Regions from separate parts of the Spirillospora sp. NPDC048819 genome, predicted to be linked through region 2. Evidence: predicted binding sites of a transcription regulator. Region 2 holds the regulator's gene; the other holds the start of a gene.
What was found. Region 2 encodes HrcA, which represses chaperone genes, less so after heat shock. Its sites were predicted from a motif close to TTGGCACTCTCNNNNNGAGAGTGCCAA; they were not measured.

Region 1: the regulator HrcA is predicted to act here: its motif matches at 11,750-11,776, upstream of AB0C35_RS06830 (FmdB family zinc ribbon protein).

What each region holds. Positions count from the first base shown of each region.
Region 1 is NZ_JBEZGN010000003.1:195,068-210,944, forward strand. It holds gene AB0C35_RS06780 (serine/threonine-protein kinase) at 1-1,352, opposite strand, end outside; gene AB0C35_RS06785 (serine/threonine-protein kinase) at 1,349-2,890, opposite strand; tRNA gene AB0C35_RS06790 (tRNA-Arg) at 3,499-3,571, opposite strand; gene AB0C35_RS06795 (hypothetical protein) at 3,706-4,170, shown strand; gene AB0C35_RS06800 (D-alanyl-D-alanine carboxypeptidase family protein) at 4,253-5,284, shown strand; gene AB0C35_RS06805 (hypothetical protein) at 5,705-5,986, opposite strand; gene AB0C35_RS06810 (MscL family protein) at 6,299-6,727, opposite strand; gene AB0C35_RS06815 (RcpC/CpaB family pilus assembly protein) at 7,131-7,751, opposite strand; gene AB0C35_RS06820 (S-methyl-5'-thioadenosine phosphorylase) at 7,748-8,575, opposite strand; gene AB0C35_RS06825 (MMPL family transporter) at 8,719-10,848, opposite strand; gene AB0C35_RS06830 (FmdB family zinc ribbon protein) at 11,341-11,712, opposite strand; gene AB0C35_RS06835 (potassium/proton antiporter) at 11,967-13,451, opposite strand; gene AB0C35_RS06840 (NAD(P)-dependent oxidoreductase) at 13,555-14,544, opposite strand; gene AB0C35_RS06845 (5-formyltetrahydrofolate cyclo-ligase) at 14,665-15,246, opposite strand; gene galU (UTP--glucose-1-phosphate uridylyltransferase GalU) at 15,280-15,877, shown strand, end outside.
Region 2 is NZ_JBEZGN010000002.1:330,059-345,935, reverse strand. It holds gene holA (DNA polymerase III subunit delta) at 1-815, shown strand, start outside; gene AB0C35_RS04695 (SRPBCC family protein) at 1,415-1,837, opposite strand; gene AB0C35_RS04690 (LysR family transcriptional regulator) at 1,777-2,697, opposite strand; gene AB0C35_RS04685 (hypothetical protein) at 2,767-3,294, shown strand; gene AB0C35_RS04680 (RNA 2'-phosphotransferase) at 3,236-3,772, opposite strand; gene rpsT (30S ribosomal protein S20) at 3,824-4,093, opposite strand; gene lepA (translation elongation factor 4) at 4,338-6,176, shown strand; gene AB0C35_RS04665 (DUF4870 domain-containing protein) at 6,254-6,769, opposite strand; gene AB0C35_RS04660 (hypothetical protein) at 6,913-8,325, opposite strand; gene AB0C35_RS04655 (hypothetical protein) at 8,403-9,284, opposite strand; gene AB0C35_RS04650 (hypothetical protein) at 9,639-10,088, shown strand; gene hemW (radical SAM family heme chaperone HemW) at 10,119-11,327, shown strand; gene AB0C35_RS04640 (DUF3097 domain-containing protein) at 11,344-12,171, opposite strand; gene hrcA (heat-inducible transcriptional repressor HrcA) at 12,385-13,398, shown strand; gene dnaJ (molecular chaperone DnaJ) at 13,399-14,532, shown strand; gene AB0C35_RS04625 (16S rRNA (uracil(1498)-N(3))-methyltransferase) at 14,644-15,375, shown strand; gene AB0C35_RS04620 (hypothetical protein) at 15,404-15,877, opposite strand, start outside.

The sequences.
Region 1 (15,877 bases), on a different contig from region 2:
GGTACGGCGAAGGCGGCCTCGCCGAGGCCGGGGAGCGGCGTGACCCGCTCGGTGGCCTCGGCCCGCTCCTCGGCGAGCAGGCGGCGGGCCGCGGCGGCGTTCGCCGTGGTGCGGAGCGTGAGCCTCAGCCGCTCGTCCCCGTCCGCGAGCGCGGCGGTCTGCCAGACGCAGTCCTTCCTCGGCCGCCCCGTGGACGAGTCGGGGCTCTCGTCGCCGAGATTGTGGAAGGTGCGCACCAGCCTGCCCGCCTGCTCGGCGCTGATGAGACCGCACGGGGAGGGTGCGGCCGCGAAAGGCGCCGGTTCGGCCGCCCGGGAGGACGGGCTCGCCCGGGACACCGGCGGCGCGTCCTCGGAACCGCGGGTGGCGACGACCACGACGGCCACGATGACGACCACCGTCGCCACGGCGCCGGCGAGGGCGGCGACGATCCAGGGCCGGCCCGTCCCCGGAGACCGGGCGGGAACGGTGGGACGTCCCGTATAGGCGGGACGCGGCGACGGAGGCAGGGCCGCCGGAGGAGGAACGGTGCGCTCGCCCGTCACCAGGGCACGCAGGTACGCCTCGGCCGCCTCCGCGCTGAGGCGGGCCGCCGGATCTTTGACCAGCAGCCGCCCCAGCAGCGGGCCGAGCGGCCCGGCGGCGCGGGGCGGCTCCGGCTCGTCGGCCAGGACGGCCCCAAGCGTGCCCATCAGCGTGCTGCGGGCGAAAGGCGGACGGCCCTCCGTCAGGGCGTAGAGCGTCGCGCCCAAGGACCAGAGATCGGAGGCGGCGCCGCCGAAATCGTGCCGCACGCGTTCGGGCGCCATATAGGCCGGCGACCCGATCAGCGAGCCCGGCCGCGTGAGCGTGGCCTCGCCCTCCAGCGCGGCGATGCCGAAATCGGTGAGGACCGCGGCCCCGTCCTCACGCAGGAAGATGTTGGCGGGCTTGACGTCCCTGTGCAGGACGCCTTGGGCGTGGGCGGCGCGGAGGGCCCCGAGAATCTCCAGGCCGATGCGCGCCACCCGATCGGGCGGCAGGGGACCGTCGTCGGCGAGCACCGCGTCCAGGGAACGGCCGGGAAGCAGGTCCATGACGATGCACGGCCCGCCCTCCTCGACGACGACATCGTGCACGGTGACGATCGACCTGTGCTGGAGCAGGGCGGCCGCCCTCGCCTCGCGCAGGGCACGCCGGGCCGCCTGGTCGCGCTGCTCGGGGCTCAGATGGCCGGGCAGCCGGAGCTCCTTGACCGCCACGTCCCGGCCGAGCAACTCGTCGCGGGCGCGCCACACCACGCCCATGCCGCCCTCACCGAGGCGCCGGACGAGCCTGTAGCGCCCGCCGAGCGTACGGGCCGGCGCGGTCATGACTTCGCCGCCGCCGCTCGCGCGATCCAGCGCGCCGCTTCGCGGGCCTCACCCGGGGACGCGGTGCCGCGCACGTACATGTGCTCGATTCTCAGCACCGTGTTCTTCACCCGCAGCACGACAGCGGATATGTCCATGGTCTTCGACAAACCCGTGGACGTGTAGGCGAAGGCTTCGTCGCCTATCCCGGCGATGGTGCGCGCCCGCGTCTCCCGCGCCTTCACATGGTCGACGTTGATCTCGGGCCATCCCCAGTAATGGATCCCGGGTGTGGCCGCGTTCTTGGTGCTCACATACTTGTTGTGCGCCTCGGCGGGCGATTGCGGGGGCGGCCGCCCGGCTGTGCGGCCGAGGTCGCTGATCATGAATCCGCGTTTGGAGGCGGCCCATCCGCAGGACTTCTCGTCCTCCTCCACCTGTGGCTTCCCTCGCGGGAGCAGCCGGCTCACCTGCTGCCGGGTGAGCAGACCGCACAGGTCGAGGCCCGACGTACGCGGCGACGGCGTCGCCGAAGGTGCCGCCGGAGGGCTGGACGACCCCGCCGGCGCCGAACCGGGAGTCGCCCGAGCCTCGCCGTCGGAGCCGTTGAGCGCCACGGCTCCGACGACCAGGCCGCCGACCGCGACCACGGCGACGCCCGCCGCGATCGGAACCGCCACCCGCCAAGGTCCTTTCCGCGGGGGAGCGGGCCAAGGGACCGGAGCCGGACCGGGCAGCCCCGACGGCCTCCCGGCGGACACATTCCGCAGAACCCGCCGCACGTCCTCGGCCTTCGGCCGCGCGGACGGGTCCTTCCGCAGCAAATACCACAGCAGCGGTGCCAGGGACCCCGCCTGCCGCGGCGGCGCCGGCTCCTCGGACAGGACGGCCCCCAGCACCGCCATCGGGCTGTCCCGTCTGAACGGCGGCCTTCCTTCGACCGCCGTATAGAGGGTGGCGGCGAGCGACCAGAGGTCGGACTCGGGGCCGCCCGGCTGCTCCCGCAGCCGCTCCGGGGCGATGTACCCGGGCGAACCCACGAACGTCCCAGTGCGGGTGAGGGCCGGGTCGGCGTCGATGCTCGCGATGCCGAAGTCGGTCAGGACGACCCGTCCGTCCTGGCCGAGCAGCACGTTGCTGGGCTTGACGTCACGGTGCACGATGCCCTTGGCGTGTGCGGCCTCAAGCGCGTCCAGCACCTCCAGGCCGATCTGGGCGGCCACCGCCGGCGGACGCGGGCCGTCCCGCCGGAGCACCTCCTCAAGGGAAGCGCCGCTCACCAGCTCCATGACGATCCACGGCCGCTCGTCCTCGATCACCACGTCGTGCACGGTGATGACGCCGGGATGGTCGATCAGCGCCGCCGCCCGCGCCTCCCGCTGCGCCCGGCCGGCCGCCACCCGGCGCTCCTCGGCGGTGAGAACGTCCGGGAAGACGATCTCCTTGACCGCCACGGTGCGGCGCAGCGTCTCGTCCACGGCGGACCAGACCGTGCCCATCCCGCCGCTGCCGAGCCGTTCCCCCAGGCGATACCGGCCGGCGAGCACATGATCTGACACTCGGTCCCCTTCCACCGACCGCGTGGCCGCTCCACCTCGGCGCCGGACACGAGCTGGTCCAGGCCGAGCGGACATGCTGAACGACGACACCCGCCACGTCCGCGACCTCGCCCAGACAATGGGCCACCCCGCCACGACGCAGACCGCGCTGCCCGCCCCCGTGACCGAGACGCCAACACGGTAGCGCCTAGAGATCACACCGGGCAGACGCACCCAATGCAGAACCACACCGACAGTGCGTGACACGCATCAGGCCGGACGCCCCCGGCGGAGGCCCGGCGACCGCGACCGTCCTCACTGGGCGTAGCGAACTCCCGGGCCAGCGCCACCGGGCCGGTCGATCGGCAGTCACCGCCCCCGCGAGGGACGGCCCATGGGCGGGAACTGAGGCAGGTCTCGAGCGTCCGCGCTCACCTCGAACGTGCACGCGGTCGCCGAGGCGAGGACGCAACACCGAAGACCTCGACACTCATGCCGCCGCAGCAACCGAACGTAGCCGGATCGTGCCTGCAAGGGTGCCGACACGGGAGGCCCGAGATGATCTCCCGGAACGACGGACGCCCCGACCGGCCGTCACACTTCGGCTGGCCAGCACACTTCATCGAGGGCGCCTCCGGCAGGATTCGAACCTGCGGCACCCGCTTTAGGAGAGCGGTGCTCTATCCCCTGAGCTACGGAGGCATGTCGTCGCTCGCGGCAAGAGCGTAGCGGACGGCACCTACAGGGTAGGGGAAGGGGCGCGTTGCGCGCTCCTTCTTATGTGGCGCCCCAGGACTCTAGGCCTGGTGGGGCCGCTGTGGGTACGCTTCGGTGCCGTGACGGGTCGGCATCGCGGGCAGCCGAGTGGCAGGGCTGCCGAAGACGAGGTGGACGAGCGTTCGTCCCGGGCCAAATGGATCGGCGTCGCCGCCGGTGTCTTCGTGGTGCCCGTCGTGCTGGCCACCGTGATCGTGTTCGGGGCGAGTGAGGAGTCGCCGGGGGAGTTGCCCGGGACGGTGGGGACCTCCGCGCAGAAGGTGGCGCCGGCCGTCCCCGCAGGTGAGCCGACGTACGGGGAGTACATACCGCCCGAGCAGGAGCCGCAGGCGGCGACCAAGGCGCCGAATCGGGCGCCCGCTCCCAGGACCACACCGCGGCGGACGAGACGCCCGCCGGCGCCGTCCCCGTCACCGTCGCAGACCACGACGAGGAGGCCGTGCCCACCAGGGTGGGAGGACGTCTGGTGGATGCGAAGGTGGTGCGAGCGGCAGGGTGATCGCGATGGTCACCGTGGCCGCTGAACCGATTACGCACAGGTCATCGTAGAACCTGTAGTACCGTTCTGCCGCTGTTCCGCATTTGGGCATCAGGAGGAAAACCACCGTGCCGTACCCCCGGTCGGCGGCGCTGACCGCGGTCTTCCTGGTGATGACGACGCTCTCACCGCTCGGCGCCGCCGGCGCGGCCGAGGGCGACACCCTGGAGTCGTTGCGCCGTGAGGCGTCGAAGGCTCGCACCGAGCTGGAGAAGGCCACCAAGCAGATGAAAGGCCGGCAGAAGGATCTGGCCGCCTCGCAGGTCAAGCTGCGAGGCACCCTGAAGGACCTCGCGGTGGCCGAGGCCGAGCTGAACAAGATCCGTGAGCCGCTGGCCAGGCTGGCGAACTCCTCGTACAAGCAGAGTGGCGCCGTCGGGTCCATGGCGATCTTCGGTGGGGGCGATCCGAGCCAGGCGCTTCGCTCGACGGCGGACGTGACGCTGCTCGCCAGGTCGCAGCAGGCGCTCGTGGACCGCGCCGACGACCTGCAGTCGCGGCGGAAGCGGCTCGCGTCGACCGCGCAGGAACTGCAGTCGCGCAACGCGGTCGAGCAGACCCGCCTCCAGCAGGAGGTGAACGGGCTGAAGACCAAGTCGGCGGAGCTCACCAAACAGCTCAACACGATGCTCGACAAGCTTGCGGTGAGCAGGCTGAAGCGGCTGCAACTCAAATGCGACGAAAGCCTCGCCGCCGACGCCAAGCAGTTCCCCAACGGGCTGATCCCGGCGAAGTACCTGTGCGACCTGCCGCAGAAGGGGCACAAGCTGCGGGCGGACGCGGCGCTGGGCTTCTACAAGCTGAACGCCTCGTACAAGCGCCGGTTCGGCCGCGACATGTGCGTCACGGACGCGTACCGGAGCCTCTCTGAGCAGCACTCGGTCTACGCGCGGAGGCCCGGCTTCGCGGCCGTCCCCGGGACCAGCAACCACGGGAAGGGCCAAGCGCTCGACCTCTGCGGCGGCGTGCAGAACTCAGGCTCCGTCCAGTTCAACTGGATGGAGAACAACGCCGGGAAGTTCGGATGGATCCACCCGGCATGGGCCTACAGCAACCCGTTCGAACCCTGGCACTGGGAATTCGGCACCGAAAACGAATAACCCACCCCCGACCCACCACGCAGCGCATCACCCTCAAACACCACCCAAGCCCAACACCGCCAAGTGCAACCACGCCCCTGGGACCGACACGGCCCGAGGACAACGCGGCGCGGGGCCAGGACCGTCCGGGACTAACCCGCCGGGGGGCCAGCACTGCCCGGGGCCAACACGGCCTGGGGTCGGCCCGAGGTCACGCGGCGCGGGGCAGCTCGGCCCAGAACCGGCTCGGCCCGAGGGCAACACCGCCCGAGGCCAGGACCGTCCGAGACCATCACCGCCGGGGGCGGCACGACCCGGGACCGGCACGGTCCGAGGGCAACGCGGCTCGGCCCGGGGGTCGGCACGGCTCGGGACCGGCACGAGGCCGCTGCGTACCGTCACGGCGACCTCGGCAGCCGGGCGCATGTCTGCGGGCGTTCGTCAGGCTCTCCCGGACGATGCGGTACGCGGTGCGGCCCGCGATGGCAGGTACGGCGGGGCGACGAACAGCGGCAGCGGGGCGAAGGCCGGCGCGCTCACCCAGGCCGTCGTGCGGACGGGACGGTGCGCCGCGACGATGAACAGGGCGATCAGCGTCGGACCGGTCATCAGGTGCGCGAACGTTCCGGTCACGAGCAGGGCCACGGCGAGCTGGACGGGCCACCGCCGCCGCCAGAACAGCGCCGTACAGGCGAGCGCGCCCGTGATCTGGTCGGCGATCACTCTCGGTTTCCTGTGCTTTGTGCTGCTCGCCCAGGGCGTCGGCGGTCTCGTGCGGGAACTCGCGCGGCGCCGGCCCCGGGTGGTGTTGCCCTCGATCCGAGCTGGCCCCAGACGATGCTGCGGCAACGTGGTGCGGGGCCAGCACTGCCTGGGGTCGGCTCGGGCGCGGGGTCGGAACGACCTGAGAGCAGTACCGCCGGAGAGCAGCACCGGTCGGGGTCAGTTCGGGCCCGCGGGGAGCACGGCCCCAGGTCAGCGCCGTTCGGGGGCGGCAGCAGGGCCTGCGGGCTACTTGGCGCGGGTGTGTCGAGGCTAGGCGGGGCCGCCCTGATAGGGGGCCTCGGTGGCGGGGACGACCTCGGCGGTGCAGTAGCGGCAGCGGCGGGCCTTCACCGGGATGTCGCTGAGGCACTGTGGGCACTCGTGCTCGGCGGCCTCCTTGCCCCGGTCCATTCGCTCGATCAGCTTGGTCGTCGGCAACACCACGAGGAAGTAGACGATCGCCGCCGTGATGACGAACGCGATCGCCGAGGTCACGAAGATGCCGTACGGGAACTTGGTTCCGTTGATCGTCACGGCCAGGGCCGTGTAGTCGGGCTCGCCGCCGATCAGCGCGATCAGCGGCGTGATGAAGGAACTCGCGAAGTCCTTCACCAGGCCCGCGAACGCTGCTCCGACGACGAACGCGACCGCGAGTTCGACGAGGTTTCCGCGCAGGAGGAACTTCTTGAAACCACTCATGCCGGCTCCGGGGGTTAGGGGGTGCGTCTCCCTGGTGAATCGAGAGCGCAGGAACGGCTACGGATGGTAATGAAACCTTGTGTGACATGCCAAGTTCAGGGTTGCGGGTGAGGGTCCGCTGCGAGTGAGAGTCGACTGCGGTGGGGGCGGGAGTCAGGGATGTCGTGGGGGCGGGGCGTACCTCGGATCAGCGCGCCGTGGTGGCTGCCGGTCCGTCGGGGGCGGCGGTCTGGGGCCGGCCCAGGGGACTGACCGTCCACGGTGAGCACGCGCCGGGGGGTGGCGGTCCGGGGGCGGGGCAGGGGGCTGACCGTCCGCGGTGAGCACGTGCCGGGCGACCGGTGCGTCCAACATCGTTGGGGAATCGCGCAGCTTCGGGACGTGAGGCCAAGCTTGCTCTTGATTACGGGGCAGGGGCGGTGATGGTGAGGGTCAGGGGGGCGGTGGCGGCCGCTAAGGCGAGGGCTTGGGCTCTGGTGGTCGCCAGGACGACCAGGGCGCCCTGTCGGCTGTCGGCCTCGTCGGGGGCGGGGACGGTGATGACGGGGATCGATGACACCACGACCCGGGCGTCGCCTCGGGGGTGGCTTGCGGTGGCGTCGGGCAAGGCGGGTGGCGCCGGGGTGGTCAGGACGTCGATGTGGTCGCCCGGGTGGAGGAGGCGGACGGCGTCGGCGTCGGCTATGCGGACCGGGGTCGCGACCGTGCCGGGGCCGTAGGCGCGGAGTAGGCCGTCGCCGACGACGCGGGCGTCGGTGAGGGGCTCGCCTTCGCGCATGGGGGCGGCGAGGGTCCGGCCGGTGCCGGAGCGGAGGGCGCCGGACGGGACGGCGGCGGGCGGCAGGTTCACATGGTGCAGGTCGGTTGGGGCGAGGGCGGTTCCGGCCGGGAGGTCGCGGGCGGCGGCCAGGACCCGGACGGACGGTGGCGGACCGGGGCGCAGGGCCATGAGGGCGAGGCCCGCGGCGGCCGCGGCGAACAGTGCCGCCAGCGGCCGTCGCAGGCGGGCTAAGCGGGCGTTCACGGAAGTTCCAGGGGGAGCTTCATGCCGTCCAGGACGTTCGGACAGGGGCAGGTGCGCTCGGCGGGCAGCGTCTTGACGACGTCGGCCACGAGGGTGCGGAGACGGTCGATGTTCTCGCCGAAGACGCGGAGGACCTCCTCCATGGTGACGCCCTCGCCCTCCTCGATGCCCGCATCGAGGTCGGTGACAAGGCACAGGGACGTGTAGCAGAGGGCGAGTTCGCGGGCGAGGACGGCCTCGGGGTGGCCGGTCATCCCGATGAGCGTCCAGCCCTGGGAGGCGAACCACTGGGATTCCGCCCGGGTCGAGAAGCGCGGCCCCTCGATGACGACGAGGGTGCCGCGGTCGACGGGGTCCCAGCCGGCCGTCCGCGCGGATTCCACGGCGGCGCGGCGGCCCGCCGGGCAGTACGGGTCGGAGAACGACACGTGCACGGCGGCGCCCGACTCGTAGTAGGTCTGCTCGCGTCCGGACGTGCGGTCGGCGAGCTGGTCGGGGACGGCGAGCGTGCCCGGGCCGTAGTCGGGGGTGAGGGAGCCGACCGCGCTCGGCGCCAGGACCTGCCGGACGCCGAGTGAGCGCAGCGCCCACATGTTGGCCCGGTAGGGGATCTTGTGCGGCGGGAACCGGTGGTCGCGGCCGTGGCGGGGGACGAACGCGACGCGGCGTCCCGCCAGCTCGCCGACGGCGATGGGGTCGCTCGGAGGCCCGTACGGGGTCTCGACTCGGACCTCCTCGACGTCGTGAAGGAACGAGTAGAACCCGGAGCCGCCGATGACCCCGATCTCGGCGGTGGGCGGCGCGGCGGAAGGCTGAGTGGACATGGCGCCGACATTAGCCATCCCGCGCCGGCGCCCGGGAGACCGTCCGCCGATTGTGGATAACTCCGCGGCACGAAGAAGGGGCCCGGCCGAAGCCGGACCCCTCCCCTTCCCCGTCCCGGCCGGAGCCGGGATCTGTGGCGGCGTCAGCCGACCCGTTCGAGGACCTTGGGCGGGTCGGCGGCCGGCTTGCGCTTGGCGAGGCGGCCCGGTGTCCAGATCCGCCGCCCGATGTCGTACGACAGGGCCGGGAGCAGCAGAGACCGGACGATGAAGGTGTCGAGCAGCACCCCGAACGCGACCGCGAAGCCCATCTCGACCATGAACACCAGCGGCAGCGTGACCATGGAGGCGAACGTGGCCGCCAGGACCAGACCGGCCGAGGTGATCACACCGCCGGTGACGGTGAGGCCGCGCTGGATGCCGCGGCGGGTCCCGAGAACCTGCGATTCCTCCCGGACGCGATGCATCAGGAAGATGTTGTAGTCGACCCCCAGCGCGACCAGGAAGATGAAGGCCAGCAGCGGGAAACCGGCGTCGGTTCCCTCGAAGCCGAACCCGTACTCGAAGATCACCGCACAGGCGCCGAGCGAGGCCAGGAACGACAGGACCACGGTGCCCATCATCAGCAGCGGCGCGACCAGGGCGCGCAGCAGCGCGACGAGGATCAGGAACACCACGCCCAGCACGATCGGGATGATCACCTTGTTGTCGCGGGCGGAGGCCCGCTGGATGTCCAGGGACGTCGCGGTCATGCCCCCGACCTTGGCGTCCGCGGACGGGACGTCGTGCACGGCGGCGCGCAGCCGGTCGATGGTCGCGCGGGCGGCCTCGCTGTCCGCCGCGTCCTTCAGCGTCGCCTCGTACTTGACCAGCCCGTTCGCCGTGGCGGGTGCGCTGACTTGGGCGACGCCCGACGTGCCGCGGACGGTATCGGCGATCTTGTCGGACGCCGACGCGGAGCCGATGACGACGGCCGGGGAACCGGAGCCGGCGGGGTAGTGCCGGGCGACGGCCTCGGTGCCCTTGACGGAGTCGGGGCGTCCGGTGAACATCCCCGCGTCCGAGAGGCCGTCCGCCTTGAGGGTGGTCAGGCCAAGGCTGAGGACGATCAGGCCGAGCATGGTGGCGGCCCAGAGCGCGCGCGGGCGCTTGCTGATGAGGCGGGCCACTCGGCTCCAGATGCCGTGTTCCGACTCGTACGCCTCCGGCTCCAGGTACTTGACGTCGTAGCGGGGGATCAGCGGCCAGAACAGCCACCGTCCGCAGATGACCAGGAGTGCGGGCAGGAGGGTCGTCATCGCGGCGAGCGCGGTCAGGACGCCCGCGGCGGCCACGGGTCCCATGCCGGCGGTGGAGTTCATCTCGGCGAGCAGCAGGCATAGCAGGCCGACCGCGACGGTGGCGGCGGACGCGATGATGGCCGGTCCGGCGCGGTGCAGCGCGTAGGCCATGGCCTCGTGCCGGTCCTCGTGGCGGTGCAGTTCCTCCCGATATCGGGCGACGAGCAGCAGTGCGTAGTCGGTGGCGACGCCGAAGACGAGGACGGTCAGGATTCCGGCGCTCTGGCCGTTGACGGTGAGGTCCCCGTACTTGGCCAGCAGGTACACCAGTGATTGGGCCAGCCCGAGGGCGAAGAGGGCGCTCAGTACCGGGACGAACCACAGCATCGGGCTGCGATAGATGATGAGCAAGAGGACGATGACGACGGAGCCCGCGGCCATGAGCAGGAACCCGTCGATGGTCTCGAAGACCTCGAACTGGTCGGCGCCGCTTCCGGCGGGACCGGTGACGTGCGAGGTCAGCCCAGGAGGTCCGCGCTCGGCGAGCTCACGCGCCTCGTCGACGGCACCGGTCAGGTCCTCGTCTGTGAGGGGCACAAGGGTCTGCAGCGCTTTTCCGTCCTCGGACGGGATCGGGCCCTGTACTTTCTGTGCGCCGGGCAGGTTCTGCAACGCGGAGACGTCCGAGGCGGCCTTCGCGCGGTCGTCGGCGGTGATCCCCTCGGCGCGCTCGTAGACGACGACCGCGAGCATCGTCTCGTCCTTGCGGAACTGTTCTTCAAGTTCGACGACCTGGGTCGATTCCGCTCCGGCGGGGAGCCAGGACGCCGCGTCGTTCTCCTCGACGTCGCCGAGCTTGCCGGCCAGGGGCCCGAGGGCGACGAGCAGGACGACCCACAGGGCCAGGACTGCCCATTTGGTGCGCCTGCCGGCGATCAGTCCGGCCAGGCGATGGGCCCACGTCCTGGGGGGAGCCGGGCTCTGTGTGCTCATGATTCCTCTCCTGTGCACTCTCCGACAATCGAGATATGTCGCGTCTTTCAGACTGTCTCGATGGGCGAGATGAATGTCAAGTACTATCGCGAGATTTCCATGCAGCCCCGCGCCTTCTCGGGACAGGGCTTCGTCGAGTCGGGAGAGCCGGCCTGCCGGTCGTCTCTCGCCCTCTAAATCGTCGCGGGACGGCATCGCCGGCGCCTCCGGCGAGAGATTGGACCTGGGCTACGTCATCTGAGGCAGGTACCGGCACCGCGGCTACCTCTTGAGATGTAGATGTCGCGGTGGCAGGGAGGAGTCTACCGGGGGATGTCTCCGGTTAACGCGGCGGGGTTCGCGGCGCTGATGCGCTTCACGTGGGCTCGCCGGCGGGATGTCCGGGACGGGCGAGTTCTGGGCACGACAAAAGCCGGGAGATCCGCCCGCCCACCAGGGGACGGCGGATCGCCCGGCTCACCGTGCGTGGCCCGGAGGGGCTCCGAGAAGGGGTCAGGCGACCTTTTCGGAGGAGGAAGAGGAGGACGACGACGTACTGGAGGACGAGGAGGAGTCGCTACCAGAGGACGAGGAGGCGGAAGGCGAGGACGACTTGTCAGACTTATCCGACTTGGACGAGTCGGACGGCGAGTCGCCGTTCGAGGCGGCGCCGTTGGACGAGGCGCCCGCGGCCGAGGTCTTGCCGGAGCCGCGGCTGTCGGTGCGGTAGAAGCCCGACCCCTTGAAGATGATCCCCGCCGCCGAGAAGACCTTGCGGAGCCTGCCCTCGCAGGCCGGGCATTCGGTCAGCGCGTCGTCGCTGAACTTCTGCACGACCTCCAGAGGCTCGGCGCACTCGGTGCAAACGTACTGATACGTCGGCACGGTTCCTCCTCGCTGACTCAGTCCGGCTCAACCCGGACTGGCACTCACTTTGAACGACTGCTAATGGTACCCGTGGCTGAAACAGGATTCGCCCCCGACCTGTTCCCTGACCGGTCATAGTCCGGCAGGCCGGGGAACAGCCCGGTCACAGGCCGGCGAACAACCTGGTCACAAGACCACCGGCCACAAGACCACCGGTCACGGGACGGCAAGACGACCGGTCCCGGTACGGCACCCTGTCACGGGACGGCAAGTCAGATTCCCTTCTCGCCGAACCAGCCGGCCAGCCTGCCCTTCCGGCTGACCGCGCGCAGACGGCGTTCCGTGGCCTCGCGCACTGCGTCGGTGGTCACGACCAAGAGGGTGTCACCGGCTTGCAGAGGCGTGGTGGGTTCCGGGACGAAGCTGGACCCGTTCCGCACGATGAGCGTGACGGACGCGCCGGGCGGCAGCCGCAGCTCGAAGATCTCCACGCCGTTCAGCATGGAGTCGGCCGGAATCCGGACCTCCAGCAGGTCGGCGTGCAGTTCCTCCAGCGGCGCCGCTTCCACGTCCAGCTCCCGGGTCTGCTCGTCGCTCTCCAGCCGGCACCAGCGCGCCGCCAGGGGCAGTGTGGGGCCCTGGAGCAGCGTGAAGATCACGACGATGGTGAAGACGATCGAGAACATCCGTGCGGAGCCCTCGACCCCCGCCACCATCGGGATGGTGGCGAGGATGATCGGCACGGCGCCGCGCAGCCCGGCCCAGGACGCGAACATCTTCTCGCCCCACGACAGCTTGAACCCGAGCGTGGACAGCACGATCGACACGGGACGCGCGACGAGCAGCAGCACGAACCCGATCACCAGCGCGGGCACGATCTGGCCGGGCAGCTCGCCGGGGGAGGCCAGCAGGCCCAGCATCACGAAGACCCCGATCTGGGCCAGCCAGCCGACGCCTTCGGCGAAGCCGCGGGTCGCGGGCCGGTGCGGGAGCCGGGCGTTGCCGAGGACGAGGGCGGCGACGTACACGGCGAGGAACCCGCTGGCGTGCAGCAGCGACGCGGCGCCGTAGGCGGCGACGGCCAGCGACAGCACCGCGATCGGATAGAGGCCGGAGGCGGGCAGCGCGAGGCGGCGCAGGCCCTGCGCGCCGAGCCAGCCGATGGCGACGCCGACGACGCCGCCCGCGACCAGCTCGTACACCATCAGGCCGAACAGCTCGGCGAGGTTGGGCGCGCCGGTGTGGGTGCTGAGCGCGATCACGATGATCACGACGGGCGCGTCGTTGAAGCCCGACTCGGCCTCCAGCAGCCCGGACAGCCGGGACGGCAGCGGCAGCCGCCGCAGCACCGAGAACACGGCGGCCGCGTCGGTCGGGGCGAGCACGGCGCCGAGCAGGAACGCCGGCTGCCAGGGCATGTCGATCAGCCACATGGCGGACAGCGCCACCACGACGATGCTGATCAGCGTGCCGATCGTGGAAACGCTGATCGCGGCGGGCACCGAGGGCCGCACGTGCCGCCAGCTGGTGCTGAGACCGCCCTCGGCGAGGATCAGGACGAGGGCGGCGAAGCCGAGCGTATTGGCGAGCTCGACGTCGTCGAAGTTGATGTGGAGGGGGCCGGACTCGCCGATGAGAAGGCCGAGGCCCATGTACGCCAGGAGGGTCGGCAGGCCCGCCTGGTGCGACAGCCTGACCGCGATGATGGCGCTGAGTACGAGCGTGGCCCCGAGGAGTAGCCAGATGTCGAGATGCACATCCCACCCTTCGGGGTCGTCAAAGTTGATCGTTTAGGAATCCTACAGATTCACGGGCCGATCGCACATTTGCGGTTGAGGGACGGCATGCCGGGGATCCCCGTTATCGCCGTCTGACGTGCGGGTTCACACCGTTGACCACATTCTGCACCTCGCGTCCCTCCACGGCCGCGGTGACGTTGTCGCGTACGACCGACACGAGGTTCAACTGTGACTGAACGGACGTTCCGGCCGCGTGCGGGGACAGCAGCACGTCCTCGTTGGTGCGGAGCGGATGGTCGTCCGGAAGGGGTTCCTCGTCGAACACGTCCAGGGCCGCGCCCGCCAGCCGTCCCGACTCCAGAGCGGCGACTATGGCGTCGTCAGGCACGATGCCCCCGCGCGCCACGTTCACCAGCAGCGCGTCGTCCGGCAGTAGGGCGAGACGTTCGGGACCGATCATCCCGCGGGTCTCGTCTGTCAGCGGCAGAGCGAGGACGACGATGTCGGACGTGGCCAGCAGGTCGTCCAGTTCCCGGTATCTGGCCGCGGCCTCGGGACGCGGACGCCTCGTCCAGTAGGAGACGGCGCAGCCGAGCGCCGCGAACAGCCGTGCCGCCTCGGCGCCGATCGCGCCGAAGCCGACGATGCCGACGCGCTGCGTGTGGATCTCGCGCGGACGCCGGGCGACCACCTCCATCTGCGGCCACTTGCCGGCGCGGACGCCCCTGTCCGCCCAGGCGAGGTGGCGGCACAGCGCGAACGACGCGCCCACCGCCCACTCGGCGACCCCGCGCGCGTTGAAGCCCGCCGCGTTCGCCGCGGGCACGCCCGCGGCCGCCAGCGCGGCGATGTCGATGCTGTCCGTTCCGACCGCGGGCATCTGGACGAACGCCAGGCGCGGCGCGGCCCGTACGGCCTCGGCGTCCAGGGCCAGCCGTGCACTGAAGTCGGCGATCACGATGTCGGCGCCGGAAAGTGCGGACAGCAATGCCGCGCGCTCCCTGGCCTGCGGGAACGTCACCTCCGCGGCGTCCCCGAGCGGCTCGAACAGCCGCCGGACGACGTTCTGGTCGATCGGGGGCAGGGACAGGATCCGCCACGGCGCCGTCATCTGGAACCTCCCGTTTCGCCTCCGCACGACCGCTCCCGCGATCTTGCCTTTCTCACTCTAATGAGCCCCGCCGACGACCCGCCCGGCCCGGGTCGCCGCCTCAGGGCGCCGGCCCGCTCGTCAGCCGAGCCGGACGAGGCCCTGGGACGGGGTCACGGCCGCGCGGACGCGCTGGTCGTGCGGTTCGGCCGGCACCGTCTGCAGGAGTTCCTGGTCGTACAGCAGCGCCACGGTCAGGATCGCCGGGCCGACCCGTGCGAGCGCCCGGTCGTAGGAGCCGCCGCCGCGGCCGAGGCGCATGCCGGTGCGGTCGGCGGCCAGCGCCGGGGCGAGAACGACGTCCGCGCTGGCCACCGCGCCCGGCCCACGGGGCGGCTCGGACGGTTCCAGGCGTCCGCGCGGCCCCGGGACGAGCGAGTCGGGGCCCTCATAAGACGCCCAGTCGAGATCGCCGTCCGGGAGCAGGCGGGGGAGCAGCACGTACGTGCCGCGCTTCCACAGCGCGAACAGCAGCCCGCGGGTGTCCGGTTCGGTGCCGATCGAGACGTACGCCGCGACGGTCCCCGCCATCTCGACCTCGGGGACCGGCAGCAGCGCGTCCCGGATCGACCTCCCGGCCGCGGTACGGGCTTCGGGCGGCATCGCCGCACGTCTGCCGATCAGTTCGGCTCGTAGGTCGGTCTTCGAAACGATGTCCTGCACGCTGCCGTCCTCGTGGGTGGCTAGGGTCAATACATGGCCGACAATGCACCTGTGCTCAAGGCGGTCGTCCCGGCGGCCGGCCTCGGTACCCGATTCTTGCCCGCCACCAAGGCGACTCCCAAGGAAATGCTGCCCATCGTCGACAAACCGGCGATCCAGTACGTCGTCGAGGAGGCGGTGGACGCGGGTCTCAGCGACGTCCTGATGGTGACCGGCCGCAGCAAGCGGTCCATCGAGGACCACTTCGACCGAGCGTACGAGCTGGAGGAGGCACTGCGCGCCAAGGGCGACGACGAGCGCCTCAACGCCGTCCACGCGTCCAGTGACCTGGCCGTCATGCATTATGTGCGGCAGGGCGAGCCGCGCGGGCTCGGGCACGCGGTGCACTGCGCCCGCCAGCACGTCGGGAACGAGCCGTTCGCGGTGCTGCTCGGCGACGACATGATCGACGCGCGCGACAACCTGCTGCGGCGCATGATCGAGGTGCGGGGGCAGTACGGCGGCAGCGTGGTCGCGCTGATGGAGGTCGAGCCCGACCAGGTCTCGGCGTACGGGTGCGCGGCCATCGAGGCGACCGGCGAGGACGACGTCGTCCGGATCTCCGACCTCGTCGAGAAGCCCTCCGCCGAGG
Region 2 (15,877 bases):
CCGGGCGGATCGCGGAGCTGACGTCGCCGTCGCTGTTCGGGGGCGGGAAGGTGCTCGTGCTGCGGGCGGCGCAGGATCTCGGGAAGGACCTCACGGCCGAGGTGCTGACCTACGCCAGGACGCCCGCGGACGAAGTGGTCCTCATCGCCGTCCACCACGGTGGGGCCAAGGGGAAGGCTCTGGTGGACGGGCTGACCAAGCTCAAGGCGCGCAAGATCTCATGCCCGAAGGTCACCAAGGTGGGGGAGCGGGTCGACTTCGTCCGGGCCGAGATCCGCCGGGCCGGCGGGAAGATCTCGGCGGACGGGGCGCGGGGGCTGGTCGAAGCGGTCGGGAACGACCTGCGGGAGCTGGCGGCGGCCTGCAGCCAGTTGGTCGCCGACACCGGAGGCAAGGTCGACGACGCCGCGGTGGCGCGGTACTACCGGGGCCGCGCCGAGGTGAGCGGGTTCACCGTGGCGGACAAGGCCATCGAGGGGCAACTCGCCGAGGCGCTGGAACAGCTCAGGTGGGCGCTCGCGACCGGGGTGCCGCCGGTGCTGATCGTCAGCGCCCTCGCCCAGGGCGTCCGGGGGCTGGCGAAGGTCGGTGGCGCGCCCCGGGGTGCGCGCGGTGCGGCGCTGGCGAAGGAACTCGGCATGCCGCCGTGGAAGATCGAGCGGGTGCAGCGGCAGGTGCGCGCCTGGTCGGGGGACGGCGTCGCGCGGGCCGTCGCGGCGGTCGCCGAGGCCGACGAACAGGTCAAGGGCGGCGCCGCCGACCCCGCGTACGCACTCGAGAAGACCGTCGCCCAGATCGTCGCCGCCCGCGGCTGACCTCGGGCCGCGCCGGGCTCGTTGGTCGCGCATATCTCCGGCCGGCCACCCCGGTGCGGACGACGCCGCGTCGGCGGCGCCGCCCAGAGCAACGCCGCGGTCCAGGCGACCACGCTCACCCGGTCGCACCTGCGCGACCGAGCGGCGGCGTGAAGGGTCCCCCAGGCAGGGTCGAAGTGAGGGCCACGCAGCGCCCGGAAACACGGCGCCCATTGCGCGGACCGCCGCGCTCGGCACGCACGGCCACCTCACCTCCGCGCCCGCGACTCAGGCCCGCGCCCGACGCCGGCGAGGCGACCGTGCGCCGTTGGCGTTCGGCGGGCCGGCCGCCCGGCGACGGGGTCATGGTCCGCCAGCCCCGGGCGGATGATCATGCGCGCCGCAAACGACGCCGGCACCGCCGCAATCGCCTACGGTCCGGCGGTCCGTCGGTCCGGTGGTGCGGTGGCCCGGTGGCCCGGTGGCCCATCGGCCCGGCGGGGTGGCGTGCAGTTCCAGGGGCCAGATCGCCGGGCGGGTCTGGAGGTCGCTCTGCCGGTTGGTGAACGTGCCTGTGTGGCGGTTTTCGACGGTCGCCAAGGGGCAGTTCGGGAGCCTGGTCAGGAGTGGTTTTCGGCTTTGGCTTTCAGGCCGTTGGCCTCCATGGTCACGTAGCGGCGGGCCAGGCGGCCGGTGAAGAGTGAGAGGACGGGGGCCAGGGGGCCTTTCTGGTCGAGGGTCAGGCGGACGGTGACCGTGCCGTCGGGCTTGGGGGCGATGTCGTGGGCGCCGACGGTGGTGACGCCGGGGGAGCGGGACTCCCAGGTGAAGGTCCTGTTCTCTTCGAACGCGGTGACCGTCCAGACGGCGGCGGGGAGTTTGGGCTGGTGGACGCGGGCCCGGCTGGACAGGGTGAAGGGTTCGTCGAGGAGTTCGACGCGGTCGACGGACGCCGTCATGTCGGGCCAGCGTTCGACGTCCTTCAGCAGGTTCCAGACGGTTTCGGGTGTGGCGTCGATGTCGACGGCGGTTTCGAAGTGCACGGTTGTCTCCTCAGCGCGGCGCGGATCGCGGACAGCAGGCCGGTGACGAGCGGGTCATCGGCGCGGGCGGGGAGGTGGAGGGCGTAGTAGGGGACGGCGGGCAGGTCGATGATCTCGCGTGTGACCAGTCCGGGCGGTGGAACGACACAGCCGTTCACGACCGCGAGGCCGACGCGGCGGGACACGAAGTGCAGGAGGAGCGGCCACCCTTCGGCCTCGACCGCGAGCGACCACGGGACGCCGGCGGCGCGGAGGGCGCGTTCGAGGGTGATGCGGTGGGGCCCGGTGGGAGGGGGGACGACCAGGGCGGCGCCCGCGAGGTCTGCGAGGGCGAGGTCCGTCCTGGCGGTCAGGGGGTGGTCCTCCGGCATGACCAGGACCTGCGGGTAGGAGGCGAGGAGGACGGCCTCCACGTCGGTGGGCAGGACGTCCAGGACCGCGACGCCGAGGTCGGCGCGGCCGGTGCGGACGGCGGTGAGGGTCCGGGCCCGGTCGCCGTTGATGAGGCGCATACCGGGGTGGACGACGTCGCCGAGCAGGTAGAGGTAGGCGCCCTCACCGGCGGCGAGGGCCGGGACGCGGGTGGGTGCGGTGCCGTGGACGTCGGCGAGGAACGCGGTCATGCGGGTGTCGAGGTCGCGGGCGAAGCGGGCGACCTGCTCGCCTGCGGGGGTGAGCGTGAGGCGGCGTCCGTGCCTGGTGTAGAGGGGGCGGCCGAGGGTTTCGGTGAGTTTGCGCACCTTGACGTGGAGGGCGGGCTGGGAGATGTGGAGGTCTTCGGCGGCCCGGGTGAAGTTGAGGTGGTCGGCGAAGACGGCGAACGAGGCGAGCGCGTCCGTGGAGAGGCGGCCCAGGTCCATAGTCGTTGACTATAGCTGGGTGGGTCATTGATAGTTCTGTTTTAGGGGCGGAGGTCCGAGGGTTGATGCATGAACATCGAACCTCGGCTCGGCGTCGATTTCGGCCGGGTCATCCACGGGGGGCCGCTGGCCCCCGGCGACGCCGACACCGCGTTCCTCGGCGGGAGTTTCGAGGCGGCCCTCGCCTCGCCCGCGAACGAGGGCGTGTACGAGGTGCTGCCGGGCCTGATCGACGACTTCGGCGGACGGGCGTGGATCATCTCCAAGTGCGGCGACCGGGTGCGCAAGCGCACGCTGGCATGGCTCGACCACCACGACTTCTACGCGCGGACGGGCCTGCCCAGGGAGAACGTCCGGTTCTGCCGGAAGCGGGCGGAGAAGGCCGGGCATTGTGCCGACCTGGGGATCACCCACATGATCGATGACCGGCTGGACGTGCACCAGGCCATCCGGGAGATCGTCCCCTACCGGTATCTGTTCGGGCCGCAGAAGGGGCCCGAGTGGGTGCGGCACGTCCCGGACTGGGCGGCCGCCGAGGTCATTCGCGCAGATATCCCGGCGGGACGAGGTCGACCAGCCACACGCCGTTCGAGCTGACGCGGAACTCGTGCCCGTCGGCGGCCATCCGCCCGGCCTGGACGACCAGGACGACGGGTTCGCCGCGGCGGGCGCCGACGCGCCGGGCCGTCTCACGGTCGGGGGACAGGTGGACGGCGTGCCGCCCCATGGGCAGGAGGCCGTCGCGCAGGATCGATTCCACGGAGCGGTTCACGGTGCCGTGGTAGAGGAGTTCCGGCGGGGACGCCGAAGGCAGGTCCAGGTCGACCTGGATCGAGTGGCCCTGGGCGGCCCGGATCCTGTTCCCATCGAGGACGTAGCGCTGCTTGTCGTTGGCCGCGACGACGTGTTCGAGTTCGGCGCGCGTGAAAGGGAAGCCGTGGCGTGCGGCGGCCGCCAGCAGTTCGGCGACGTCGGCCCAACCCCCGGGATCGAGCGTGAGGCCGATCCGCTCGGGGCGGTGCCGCAGATGCCGGGCGAGATACTTGGAGATCCTCACCGCGCGCCGCTCGTCCATGGACATGCGTCGGGGCCGGCGCGCCATGGCCGGCCCCGGTGCGTGCGGCTCTTACTTCGCCTGCAGCGCGGCGGCGCGCTTGGCGATCGCCGACTTGCGGTTGGCGGCCTGGTTCTTGTGGATGACGCCCTTGCTGACGGCCTTGTCCAGCTTGCGCGCGGCGTTCTGCTGCGCGGCGACGGCGACGGCGACGTCGCCGGCGTCGGCGGCCTCGCGGAACTTGCGGATCACCGTCTTCAGCTCGGACTTGACGGCCTTGTTGCGCAGCCGGGCCTTCTCGTTCTGCTTGTTGCGCTTGATCTGGGACTTGATGTTAGCCACGTCGGTAGTGCCTCAGCTTGGTCGCGATCCTCGCCTGCACGGTCGGCAGGCTCTGACGAAAGGTCTGAACGGGGGCGGACGGTACCCCCCGGGGCACGACGCTACGCCACACGCAGTCGCACAGCTTACCAATCGCCGAGGCCTGCCCCAAACCGGGTCGTGCACTGAGCATCGCGAAGGACATGGGACCATGGGAGGTACACGTGTCCTTGCCCAGCTACTGAGATTTTGTGAACGGACCCCGGTGCCAGCGCCTGACAAGACCGATCCCGCGATCATCCGCAACTTCTGCATCATCGCGCACATCGACCATGGCAAGTCGACCCTCGCGGACCGGATGCTGCAGTTGACCGGTGTGGTCGAGGGGCGCCAGATGCGCGCCCAGTACCTCGACCGCATGGACATCGAGCGCGAGCGCGGCATCACGATCAAGAGCCAGGCCGTCCGGCTGCCGTGGACGTCCGGCGGCGTCGACCACGTGCTCAACCTGATCGACACCCCGGGGCACGTCGACTTCTCCTACGAGGTGTCGCGGTCGCTCGCGGCGTGCGAGGGCGCGGTCCTGCTGGTGGACGCGGCGCAGGGCATCGAGGCGCAGACGCTGGCCAACCTGTATCTGGCGCTCGAGGCGGACCTGCACCTGATCCCCGTCCTCAACAAGATCGACCTGCCCGCGGCGCAGCCGGACAAGTACGCCGAGGAACTGGCCGGGATCATCGGCTGCGAGCCGTCGGACGTGCTGCGCGTGTCGGGCAAGACCGGCGAGGGCGTCCGCGAGCTGCTCGACAAGATCGTCGCGGAGGTGCCGGCGCCGGTCGGCGATCCCGACGGGCCGGCCCGCGCGCTGATCTTCGACTCGGTGTACGACACCTACCGCGGTGTGGTGACCTACATCCGGATCATCGACGGGCGGCTGTCGCGGCGCGAGAAGAGCCTGATGATGTCGACCGGGGCCGCGCACGAGACCCTGGAGGTCGGCGTGATCGCCCCGGAGCCGAAGCCGGTGCAGGGCCTCGGCGTCGGCGAGGTCGGCTACCTGATCACCGGGGTGAAGGACGTCCGGCAGGCGCGCGTCGGCGACACCGTGACCGGCGCGTCGCGGCAGGCGCCCGAGGCGCTCGGCGGCTACCGCGACCCCAGGCCGATGGTGTTCTCCGGCCTGTACCCGCTGGACGGCGACCAGTATCCGGAGCTGCGCGACGCGCTCGACAAGCTGCGGCTGAACGACGCCGCGCTGGTCTACGAGCCGGAGACGTCGGCGGCGCTCGGGTTCGGGTTCCGCTGCGGGTTCCTCGGGCTGCTGCACATGGAGATCGTCCGGGAGCGGCTGGAGCGCGAGTTCGGCCTGTCGCTGATCTCCACCGCGCCGAACGTCGTGTACCGCGTGGTCATGGAGGACGGGACGGAGCACACCGTCACCAACCCCAGCGAGTTCCCCGAGGGCAAGATCGCCACGGTGTACGAGCCGGTGGTGCGGGCGACGCTGCTGTCCCCGTCCGAGCACATCGGCGCGATCATGGAGCTGTGCCAGGGCCGCCGCGGGGTGCTGCTCGGCATGGACTACCTGTCGGAGGAGCGCGTCGAGATCCGCTACACGCTGCCGCTCGCCGAGATCATCTTCGACTTCTTCGACCAGCTGAAGTCGCGGACCCGCGGGTACGCCTCGCTGGACTACGAGCCCAGCGGCGAGCAGGAGTCCGACCTGGTGAAGGTCGACATCCTGCTGCAGGGCGAGTCGGTGGACGCGTTCAGCCAGATCGTCCACAAGGACAAGTCGCGCGAGTACGGGCTGATGATGACGTCCAAGCTCAAGGAGCTCATCCCGCGGCAGCAGTACGAGGTGCCCATCCAGGCGGCGGTCGGCGCCCGGATCATCGCCCGTGAGAACATCCGCGCCATCCGCAAGGACGTCCTCGCCAAGTGCTACGGCGGCGACATCTCCCGCAAGCGCAAGCTGCTGGAGAGGCAGAAGGAGGGCAAGAAGCGGATGAAGACCATCGGGCGGGTGGACGTCCCGCAGGAGGCCTTCGTCGCGGCGCTGTCCACCAGTGGCGGCGAGCCCGCCGACAAGGGCCGCAAGTGACCCGGTTTCACGCCCGGAAGTAACCCGGCTTCAGCCCGCAGGCGGCCCGGCTTCGCGCCGGGCCCCTCGGCACGGACTTATTTCTTCAGCAGGGGCCAGGCGACCACGGGCGGCACCCGCCGGAACTCGCCGCGATTGGCGGCCCTCCCCGCGTAGACGAGGAAGAACATCACGGCGGCCGTGAAGCCCAGCGGCAGCCAGATCAGCACCTCGACGGCCAGGGACAGCAGTCCGCCGACGATCCACACGGCGATGGCCGCGAGGCCCATGTTGAGGCCCTGGGCGGCGTGCCGGCGGACGAACGGCGAGCGCGCCTTGCCGACGTAGACGATGGCCGGCGCGATCGCGCCGATGAGGAACTGGCCCACGTACGCCATGAGCGACCACGTCTTCTCGTCGTCGGAGACGGGGCCGTAGTGACCGGGCATCTGGGCGGTGCCCCCGCTCGGCTGCTGGGGCTGCTGCTGCCAGGCCGGACCGGCCTGCTGCTGCGGTGGCTGCTGCTGGGGCTGCTGCCAGACGTTTCCAGGCTGCTGCCACGGGGCCTGCTGCGGCTGCCCCTGGCCGGGCGACGGGGGAGGCCCGTAGGCCATGGCGGAAGTCCTCTCCTAAGTTCGCTCTGCGCGTTCGCTATGCGACCTATTGGCGAAGTGTATGACTCTTAGGACGCGCCGGGAGTTCGCACGGGTTCCCGCTTCCGCCCGCCCGGTGGCCGTTTCGCGCCACCGGGCCGGGATCACGCGAGTCCGGGACTCCAGAGGACGGCCGACGGCTTCTCCCGGGTGAGCGTCACCGACCCCCGCCATTCGATGGACGACGGCTGCGGGAGGTACGACTCGTCCAGGAAGAACCCGCGGTTGACCGACGTGACCGTGGCCGGTGCGCCGTTGTCGCCGAACCCCGTCGGACGGCGGATCGCCTCGATCACCGCGATGTCGGACACCGCCGTCCCCTCCGGCAGTTCGACGGTGGTGGCGACGGCGCCGTCCCGGTCGATCGACCAGGTGGGCTGATCGTGGTCGGAGCGGTAGAGCGTGGACGGATCGGACTTGAGCCGGACGCCGAGCGCCACACCCGGCGCCGACCCCCACGCGGTCGCCGCACCGGTCGACTTGGCGAACTCGGCGAACAGGTACGTGCGCTGGTCGCCGACCTCCCGCGTCGCCGGATCGGACGGGTTCTCGATCTTCCCCTCGCGCACCATCTCCTGGGCCGCGACACGGTACGTCCACGGCTCACGATCCATGACGGCCTCGCGGGCGCGCCCCTCCGGACGGGTCCCGGAGGCGTCGAGCAGGAAGCGCAGCGGCGGGTCGGGCGAGACGACGTCGCACAGGTTGTTGTTCTGCGTGCACGTCTGCAGCACCGGGTGATCACCCTCGAAGCGGCCGGTGAACTGGAACGTCAGGTGCAGCGGCGCCTGGTAGACCGCGGTGCCGTCCACGCGCCGCCCGGACGCGTCCACCTCGACCCGGTACACCCACTCGATGTCGGTCGTGCGGCCCCAGCGCGCCATCAGCGCGGGCGTGTCGGTGCCGCCGTCCTCGTTGCTCCACACCATCGAGTACTCGATGACCCGGTGCCCGGGAGTGCCGGCGGGCCGCGTCTCGTGCCAGGCGATCAGCGGGGTGTCGGTGGTCGCGTTCTGGTACGGGTCGCCGAACGGCCATCCCGTCCGCCCGACGACGATGGGCGCGTGCCGCAGGGCCGTCGCCTCCGTGGTGGGCATCCGGACGCTGGTGGCGCCGAGGGCGACGCTGCGGGCGGCCGGGGCGCTGCCCTGGGCGAACCGCAGCGTCACCTCGTGCGCGCCCTCCCGGACGTGCCCGAGCCCGAAGCTGCGGGCCACCGGCTCCGACGACGGGACGACGACATCGGTCACATGGCGTCCGTCCACCGCGATCGACACGACGGCGGACTCGGCGCCCTCACGGGCCCAGGAGACGCCCGGAGCGGACGCGGCGAAGGAGATCACGGCCTCCCCGTCCCGCGCCGCGGTGAACGGCACCGACCGGGCGGGACCACCGCGCTCGACGATGATCGTGCCCGGCTGCGCGGCGGCGGCGGGGGAGACGGCGGCGGTGAGGGGAGCACCGGCGAGGGCGGCGCCGGTCAAGGCGAGCACGGCATGACGCGCACGGCTTCTCATGATCGCGGAATCTAGACCGGCCGGGTCGCGATCCGGTGACGCCCCGGTCGCCCGTGGGTGTCGGGTTCGTGTGTCCGTCAGGCCCGCGTCCGCAGCGGCCTCGGCAGCCGCGCCGGCGTGGCCGGCGGCCGCAGGGACACGCCGGTGAACCGCTCCGCGGCGGCGTCGGCCGCATCGGGCGCGTAAAGAGTGAGACCCGACACGGCGAGCCGGGCCGTCCGCCCCCGCCGCACGACCTCGTGCCCGAGCTCGCCCAGCAGCGCGACCACGTCCTCGGCGGGCTCGTCGAGCAGGTCGACGCCGTCGAACCGCAGGCGCATCTCCGGGTTGCCGCTCCAGCCGGCGGGCCGCGTCGCGCAGATCTCCGCGAGCCGCTCCACGCCGTCCTCGCCCCGGCCCGTGGACAGCGCCAGCGTCCCCCGCCCGACGCGCACGCTGCGGTGACCCGCCCACCCGCACAGGAACGACGACTTCGGCGGGCGGGTGCCGCAGCGCTCGGCCACCGCGGCGAGAGTCGTCCAGGCGTCCGGCGCCCGAGTGGAGAACAGCAGGCTCGCGTCCGGCAGCAGCGCCCCGCGCCCCGGCTCCAGCGTGATCACGAACGGCGCCACCCGGCCGGGGAACCGCGCCGGGTCCGCCTCCCGCAGCGTGACGAGCCCCTCCCACGTGACGGGTTCGTCCACCGCGAACCAGGTGATGACGGTCTCGACGCCCAGTTCGCGGAACGTCGCGTCGGTCAGCCGCTCCGCGACCACCTCCCGCAGCCCCTCGGCCGTCTCGGAGAGCCTCCGCCGCCACCACGCCGGCTCCGGCCCGGACCCCGCGCCCGTCTGCCAGCGCGTGCCCGCCCCGGCGAACTCGGAGCGCCGCTCGGCGCCCGAGGCGTCCACCACCACGTAGTGCCAGCCCTCAGGCTCACCGCACAGCACCACCCGAGCCGGCGCCGCGTTCGATTGCATTTCCCTCCTTCTTCGGGCCCGGCGGCCCTCCATCGTCGGGAAATGCGTGCGATCGCTGCATCGCTCCGACTCGCCTTTCGGCTCGCTGCGCGATCAGATTCTCGCATGCTCGAATCTGCCTTCGGACGCGATCGCGAGACCCGGGGCGGTCGCGTGGCCGGGGCGGCGGCCGGGGTCGCCGCGGACGGTCGCCGATGTGCGTGCGCGGGTGCCGGTGTCATGATGAGCGGCCGCCGCGGTTTGCGTCCGTGATGCGCGACACGGTGGGCGCTGCGCTTTCTCGCGGTGCGCAAGTCGGTACGGTCGGACGGGTAGCGTGCCGGTCAACCGATCTGACGACCTCCCGGAGGTAGCGTGACCCACCCCGAGCAGGTTCTGCGTTCTCCGAAGGAGCGGGAGACGGTGAACGGCGCCGTCCGCGCGCTGCGGTCCGCCGCCCCGTCGGGCTGGGAGCGGCTCGACTTCGAGTTCTGCGCCACGGTCGGCATCGACAGTGCCTCCTTCGAGGTCGAGGGGCCGGACGGCGAGCGCCACAAGGCCATGCCTCCCGGGCAGGCCGTGGGGAAGATGGACGAGCTCCGGCGCGTCATGTACCGGCGCGGCAAAGGCGCGTGGTTCACCGCACGGCTGCAGATCGAGCGCTCGGGGCATTTCAGCGCCGAATTCGACTACGACGGCGAGCCCGACTTCACCCCGCCGCTCACCCCGTCCGCCTATGCCCTGGACCTCGACCGGTTTCCCCGCAGCGAAGAGCACATCCCCGACTGGCTCCGAGACAGGCTCCGCGAAGACTCGGCGGACTGAGCAGGGGCTTGGGCCGGGCAGACTGGAAGGGTGCCTTCCACGCTGCCTGATGGTGATCCCGTGCCCGCTGATGGGGCGTTGCCCGCCGGCGCCCTGGAGGGATTGGGGACGCGTCCGTTCGCGTTCTACGTGCATGTGCCGTTCTGCGTGACGCGGTGCGGATACTGCGACTTCAACACGTACACGGCGACGGAGCTCGGGCCGGGCGCCGAACGCGATTCCTACGCCGACACCGCCATCGGTGAGGTGAGGTTGGCCCGGCGGGTGCTGGGCGACGCGGAACTGCCCGTCGAGACGGTCTTCGTGGGCGGTGGCACACCGACTCTGCTGCCGGCGGACGATCTGGGCCGTGTTCTCGATGCGATCGACGCCGAGTTCGGGCTTGCGGCGGGCGCGGAGGTCACCACGGAGGCAAATCCCGAATCCGTGGACGAGGCGTATGTGGCCCGATTGCGGGAAGTCGGGTTCACGCGGATCTCCTACGGCATGCAGAGCGCGCGCGAGCACGTTCTGGCCGTCCTGGAGCGCAGCCATACGCCAGGGCGTGTCCCGCAGGTGGTGGAGTGGACACGTAAGGCGGGGTTCGAGCACGTCAATCTCGACCTCATCTACGGGACGCCGGGGGAGACCCACGACGACTGGAGGGCCTCACTGGAGTCGGCCCTCGCCGCGGAACCCGACCACGTGTCGGCCTACGCGCTCATCGTCGAGGAGGGCACCCGGCTTGCGGCGCAGGTGAGGCGGGGGGAGCTGACGGCGCCCGACGACGACGCCATGGCCGACCGCTACCTGATCGCCGACGAGATGCTGAGCGCGCACGGCCTGCACTGGTACGAGATCTCCAACTGGGCCGCCGACCCCGGCGCCGCCTGCCGGCACAACATGCTCTATTGGACGGGCGCCGACTGGTGGGGCGTCGGACCCGGCGCGCACAGCCACGTCGGCGGGACCCGCTGGTGGAACGTCAAGCATCCCGCCGCGTACGCCGCGCGTCTCGCGGAGGGCGCCACCCCGGCGCACGCCAGGGAGGTCCTGGGCGAGGAGGACCGGCGCATCGAGCGGATCATGCTCGAACTGCGGCTCGCCCAGGGCTGCCCCGCCGGGCTGCTGGACGACAAGGCCGTCCGGCGGGCCGTCGACGGCGGGCTGATCGAGCCCGGCCCGTACGAGGCGGGCCGCGCGGTCCTGACTCTGCGCGGACGGCTTCTGGGGGACGCCGTCGTCCGCGATCTGACCTAGTCGTCCGCGATCTGACCTAGGGGACCGTGACGAAGTCGATGAGTTCCTCCACGCGGCCCAGGAGGGCCGGTTCCAGGTCCGTGTAGGAGTTGACCGAGCCCAGGATTCGCTTCCAGGCCGCGCCCGTGTCGTCGCCCCAGCCGAGTTCGGCGACGACGCCGTCCTTCCAGGGGATGCCGCGCGGGATGCGCGGCCAGGCGCGGATGCCGACGGAGGCGGGCTTGACGGCCTCCCAGATGTCGATGAACGGGTGTCCGGTGATCAGGACGTGTGGGGACGAGACCCGGGCGGCGATCCGGGACTCCTTGGAGCCCTCCACGAGATGGTCGACGAGGACCCCGAGGCGGCGCTCCTCACCGGGGTCGAACTCCTCGACGATGGCGGGCAGGTCGTCCACGCCTTCGAGGTACTCCACGACGACGCCCTCGACCCGCAGGTCGTGGCCCCAGATCTTCTCGACCAGCTCGGCGTCGTGAACGCCCTCCACGTAGATGCGGCTCTCCTTCGCCACCCGGGCCCGCACCCCCTCGACGGCGATCGAGCCCGACGCGGAACGGGCCGGCCCTCTGGGCGCGGCCTCCGGCCGGACGAGCGTCACGGGCTCGCCGTCGATGAGGAAGCCCGCGTTCTCCAGCGGGAACACGCGCCGCTTGCCGAACCGGTCTTCGAGGGTGACGCCGAACTTGTCGCAGCCGACGACGGCGCCGCAGAATCCGCTAGCGGGGTCCTCGGCGACCAGACCCGGCTCGGCCGGGACCTCGGGGATCAGGCCCTTGCGGGGCCTGCGCCAGTCGCCGGCCAGCACGTCGTTTCCGTATTTCTTACTCCGCACGGGTCCGCACATTAACCCGGCGGGACGCCCGCGCGCCGTCGTCCCTCGTCCCTCGGCGTGGCGGCGCCGTCCGATACGGGTAGGATCGCGCAGCCGTACGGGGGTGCGCGCGGGCACTCCAGAGTGCCCCCGCGGGTCGTACACTTGGCACTCGGGAGCAATGAGTGCCAGCAGTGCGGTGCGGACGATCGGGGGCCCATGGACGGGGACGAAGGAGGTGACACGGTGCTGGACGACCGTAAACTCGCGGTCCTGCGCGCCATAGTCGAGGACTATGTCTCCACCAACGAGCCGGTGGGGTCCAAGACGCTGGTGGACCGGCACAACCTCGGCGTGTCCTCCGCCACCATCCGCAACGACATGGCGGTGCTGGAGGAGCAGGGGTACATCGCCCAGCCGCACACCAGTGCCGGCCGCGTCCCCACCGACAAGGGCTACCGGCTGTTCGTCGACCGGCTGTCCACGATCAAGCCGCTGTCGGTCGCCGAACGCCGCGCGATCGAGACGTTCCTGTCCGGCGCCTACGACCTCGACGACGTCGTCGGGCGGACGGTGCGGCTGCTCGCGCAGCTCACCCGGCAGGTCGCCGTCGTGCAGTACCCGTCGCTGACGCGCTCGTCGGTGCGGCACGTCGAGCTGGTGCCGGTCGCCGAGGGCCGGCTGCTGCTCGTCCTGATCACGAACACGGGGCGGGTGGAGCAGCGGGTCATCGAGACCAGCGGCACCGTCTCCGAGGAATCGATCGGGCACCTGCGGGCGTTGCTCAACACGTGCCTGGACGGGCTCGGCCTCGGTGACGTCCCGACGGCGGTGGCGGACCTGCCCGAGAAGGTGGTCCAGGCGGACCGGCCGCTCGCGGCGGCGGTGCTGTCGGTGCTCCTGGAGACGCTCGTCGAAAAGCATGAGGAGAAGATCGTCTTCGCCGGTGCGGCCAACCTCGCCGCCGTGGACTTCTCGCCCAGCCTGCGGGAGGTCCTCGTCGCGCTCGAGGAGCAGGTCATCTTGATGCGGCTGCTCGGCGAGACCGGCGATTCCTCTACAGTTACGGTGCGGATCGGCACCGAGAACCCCGACCTGGGGCTCCGATCGACTTCGGTCGTCGCCGCCGACTACGGCGTGGGCGACCTCACTCTGGCCCGGCTGGGTGTGCTCGGGCCTACACGCATGGATTACCCCAGCACGATGGGAGCGGTACGGGCAGTGGCACGCTACGTGGGACAGATCCTGGCGGGGTCGTAAGTGGCCAACGACTACTACGCGACCCTGGGCGTCCGGCGGGACGCCAGCGCCGACGAGGTCAAGAAGGCCTATCGCCGGCTCGCGCGGGAGCTCCACCCGGACGTCAACCCGGATCCGGAGACCCAGGACAGGTTCAAAGAGATCACCCAGGCGTACGAGGTGCTCTCCGACCCGAAGAAGCGCGAGATGTACGACCTCGGCGCGGACCCGTTCGCGTCCGCGGCCGCGGGCGGCGCCGGCGGGTTCGGCGGTGCCGGGTTCCCGTTCAGCGACATCATGGACGCCTTCTTCGGCACGGCGACGTCCCGGGGCCCGCGGTCGCGGGCGCGGCGCGGCCGCAACGCGACGCTGCGGGTGGAGCTCGACCTGAGCGAGACGGCGTTCGGCACGACCCGCGAGCTGTCCATCGACACCGCGGTCGCCTGCGCCGCCTGCGAGGGGTCGGGCTGCGCGCCCGGCACCCACCCGGACACGTGTGAGACGTGCCACGGGCGCGGCGAGGTGCAGCAGGTGCAGCGCTCGTTCCTCGGCCAGGTCATGACGGCCCGGCCCTGCCCGGCCTGCGGCGGGTTCGGCTCGGTGATCCGCAACCCGTGCACCGAGTGCTCGGGCGACGGGCGGGTCCGCACCCGGCGGACCGTCAAGGTCAAGATCCCGGCCGGGGTGGAGAACGGCATCCACATCCAGCTCGCCGGCGAGGGCGAGGTCGGTCCCGGCGGCGGCCCGCCCGGCGACCTGTTCCTGGAGATCGTGGAGAAGCCGCACCCGATCTTCGAGCGGGAGGGCGACGACCTGCACTGCACGGTCGAGATCCCGATGACGGCGGCGGCGCTCGGCACCAGCGTCACGATCGAGACCCTGGACGCCGCCGAGAGCGTCGACATCAAGCCCGGCACGCAGTCGGGGCAGGTCATCACGCTCTACAACCGGGGTGTGCGGCACCTGAACGAGAGCGGCCGCGGCGACCTGATGATCCACGTGAACGTGGAGACGCCGAACCGGCTCGACGAGGAGCAGGAGGAGTTGCTGCGGCGCCTGGCGGTGCTGCGCGGCGAGGAGCGTCCGCCCGGCAAGTTCGCGCCGGGTCAGCGCGGCGTGTTCTCGCGGCTCAAGGACGTCTTCAACCAGCACTGAAGAGCAGTGGCGGCGGCCTACGACGAGGGCCGCCGCGGCGATCCGGAACATGACTCGGAGCATCGTGGGTCGGGGGACTGACATGGGCGAAGCCCCTCACGGAGTGCGCGCGTGAGCCCGCCGGTCTTCCTCGCCGGGACGGACGCGCTGGAGCGCGGCAGCGTCGTCCTGGACGGCCCCGAGGGGCGGCACGCCGCGGCCGTGCGGCGGCTGCGGCCCGGTGAGCGCGTCGACCTGACCGACGGCGAGGGGCTGCTGGCCGAATGCGTCGTCACCGCCGCGGACCGCGCGTCCCTGACCCTGGACGTGCTGGCCCGGCACCGGCGGCCGCCGCCGTCGCCCCGCATCGTGGTCGTCCAGGCGCTCCCGAAGGGCGACCGGGGCGAGCTGGCGGTCGAGACGATGACCGAGGCCGGGGTGGACGAGATCGTCCCGTGGTCGGCGGCCCGCTGCATCACGCAGTGGCGCCCCGAGCGCCGGGAGAAGGCCCTCGGACGCTGGCGCGGCGCCGCCCGCGAGGCCGGCAAGCAGGCCAGGCGCAGCCTGCTGCCCGAGATCGCCGGGCTTGCGTCCACCGATGACGTCGTCGCGCGGATCACCGCGGCGTCCCTCGCCGTCGTCCTGCACGAAGAGGCCGGTGTGCGGCTCAGCGCCCTGGAACCGCCCGCGGAGGGCGAGATCGTCGTGGTGGTGGGGCCCGAGGGCGGCATCACCGAAGACGAACTGGAGGGGTTCACCGCGGCCGGCGGGCGCCCGGTGCGCCTCGGTCCGACGGTCCTGCGCACGTCGACGGCCGGGGTGGCGGCCGCCGCGGTGCTGATGGCGGCCACCGGCCGCTGGTAGGCCCGCCCGTGAGGGGAGGGCCGGCCGGTCAGGGGGTGGAGGCCGCGGCTCCCGCGGCGCCCTGATCGGTGGTCTTGGCGGACTCGCTCGTCGAGGGCGACGTCGGCGCGTTGGTGGGCTCGTCCGGGTCGGGCGAGGTGGACGTCGGCGGCGACGGCGACGTGGTCGGCTTCTGCGACGGCGTCCCGCCCGGGCACGGCGTGGCGGCGGGCGTGGTCGCGGGCTGCGGGCTGGGTGACGCGGCGGCCGTGGGGGTGCCGGGCGGCGGCGGGATGCTGCAGGAAGACAGTCCCGGCGAGGTGGTCGACGACGGCGTCTGCGAGGCGCTCGGGGCGTCGGACGCGGTGCCGCCCGCCGACGGCGGGCCGGGGAACTCCGGGTTCCCCTGGGCGTCGGTGTGGTCGCCGGAGGTGTTGTTCCTGCCCTCGCCGGAGGGGCCGTTGCTGCCCACGGACTGCTGGATGAGATCGATGGTCTGCGGCGCGGTCACGCCGAGCCCGGC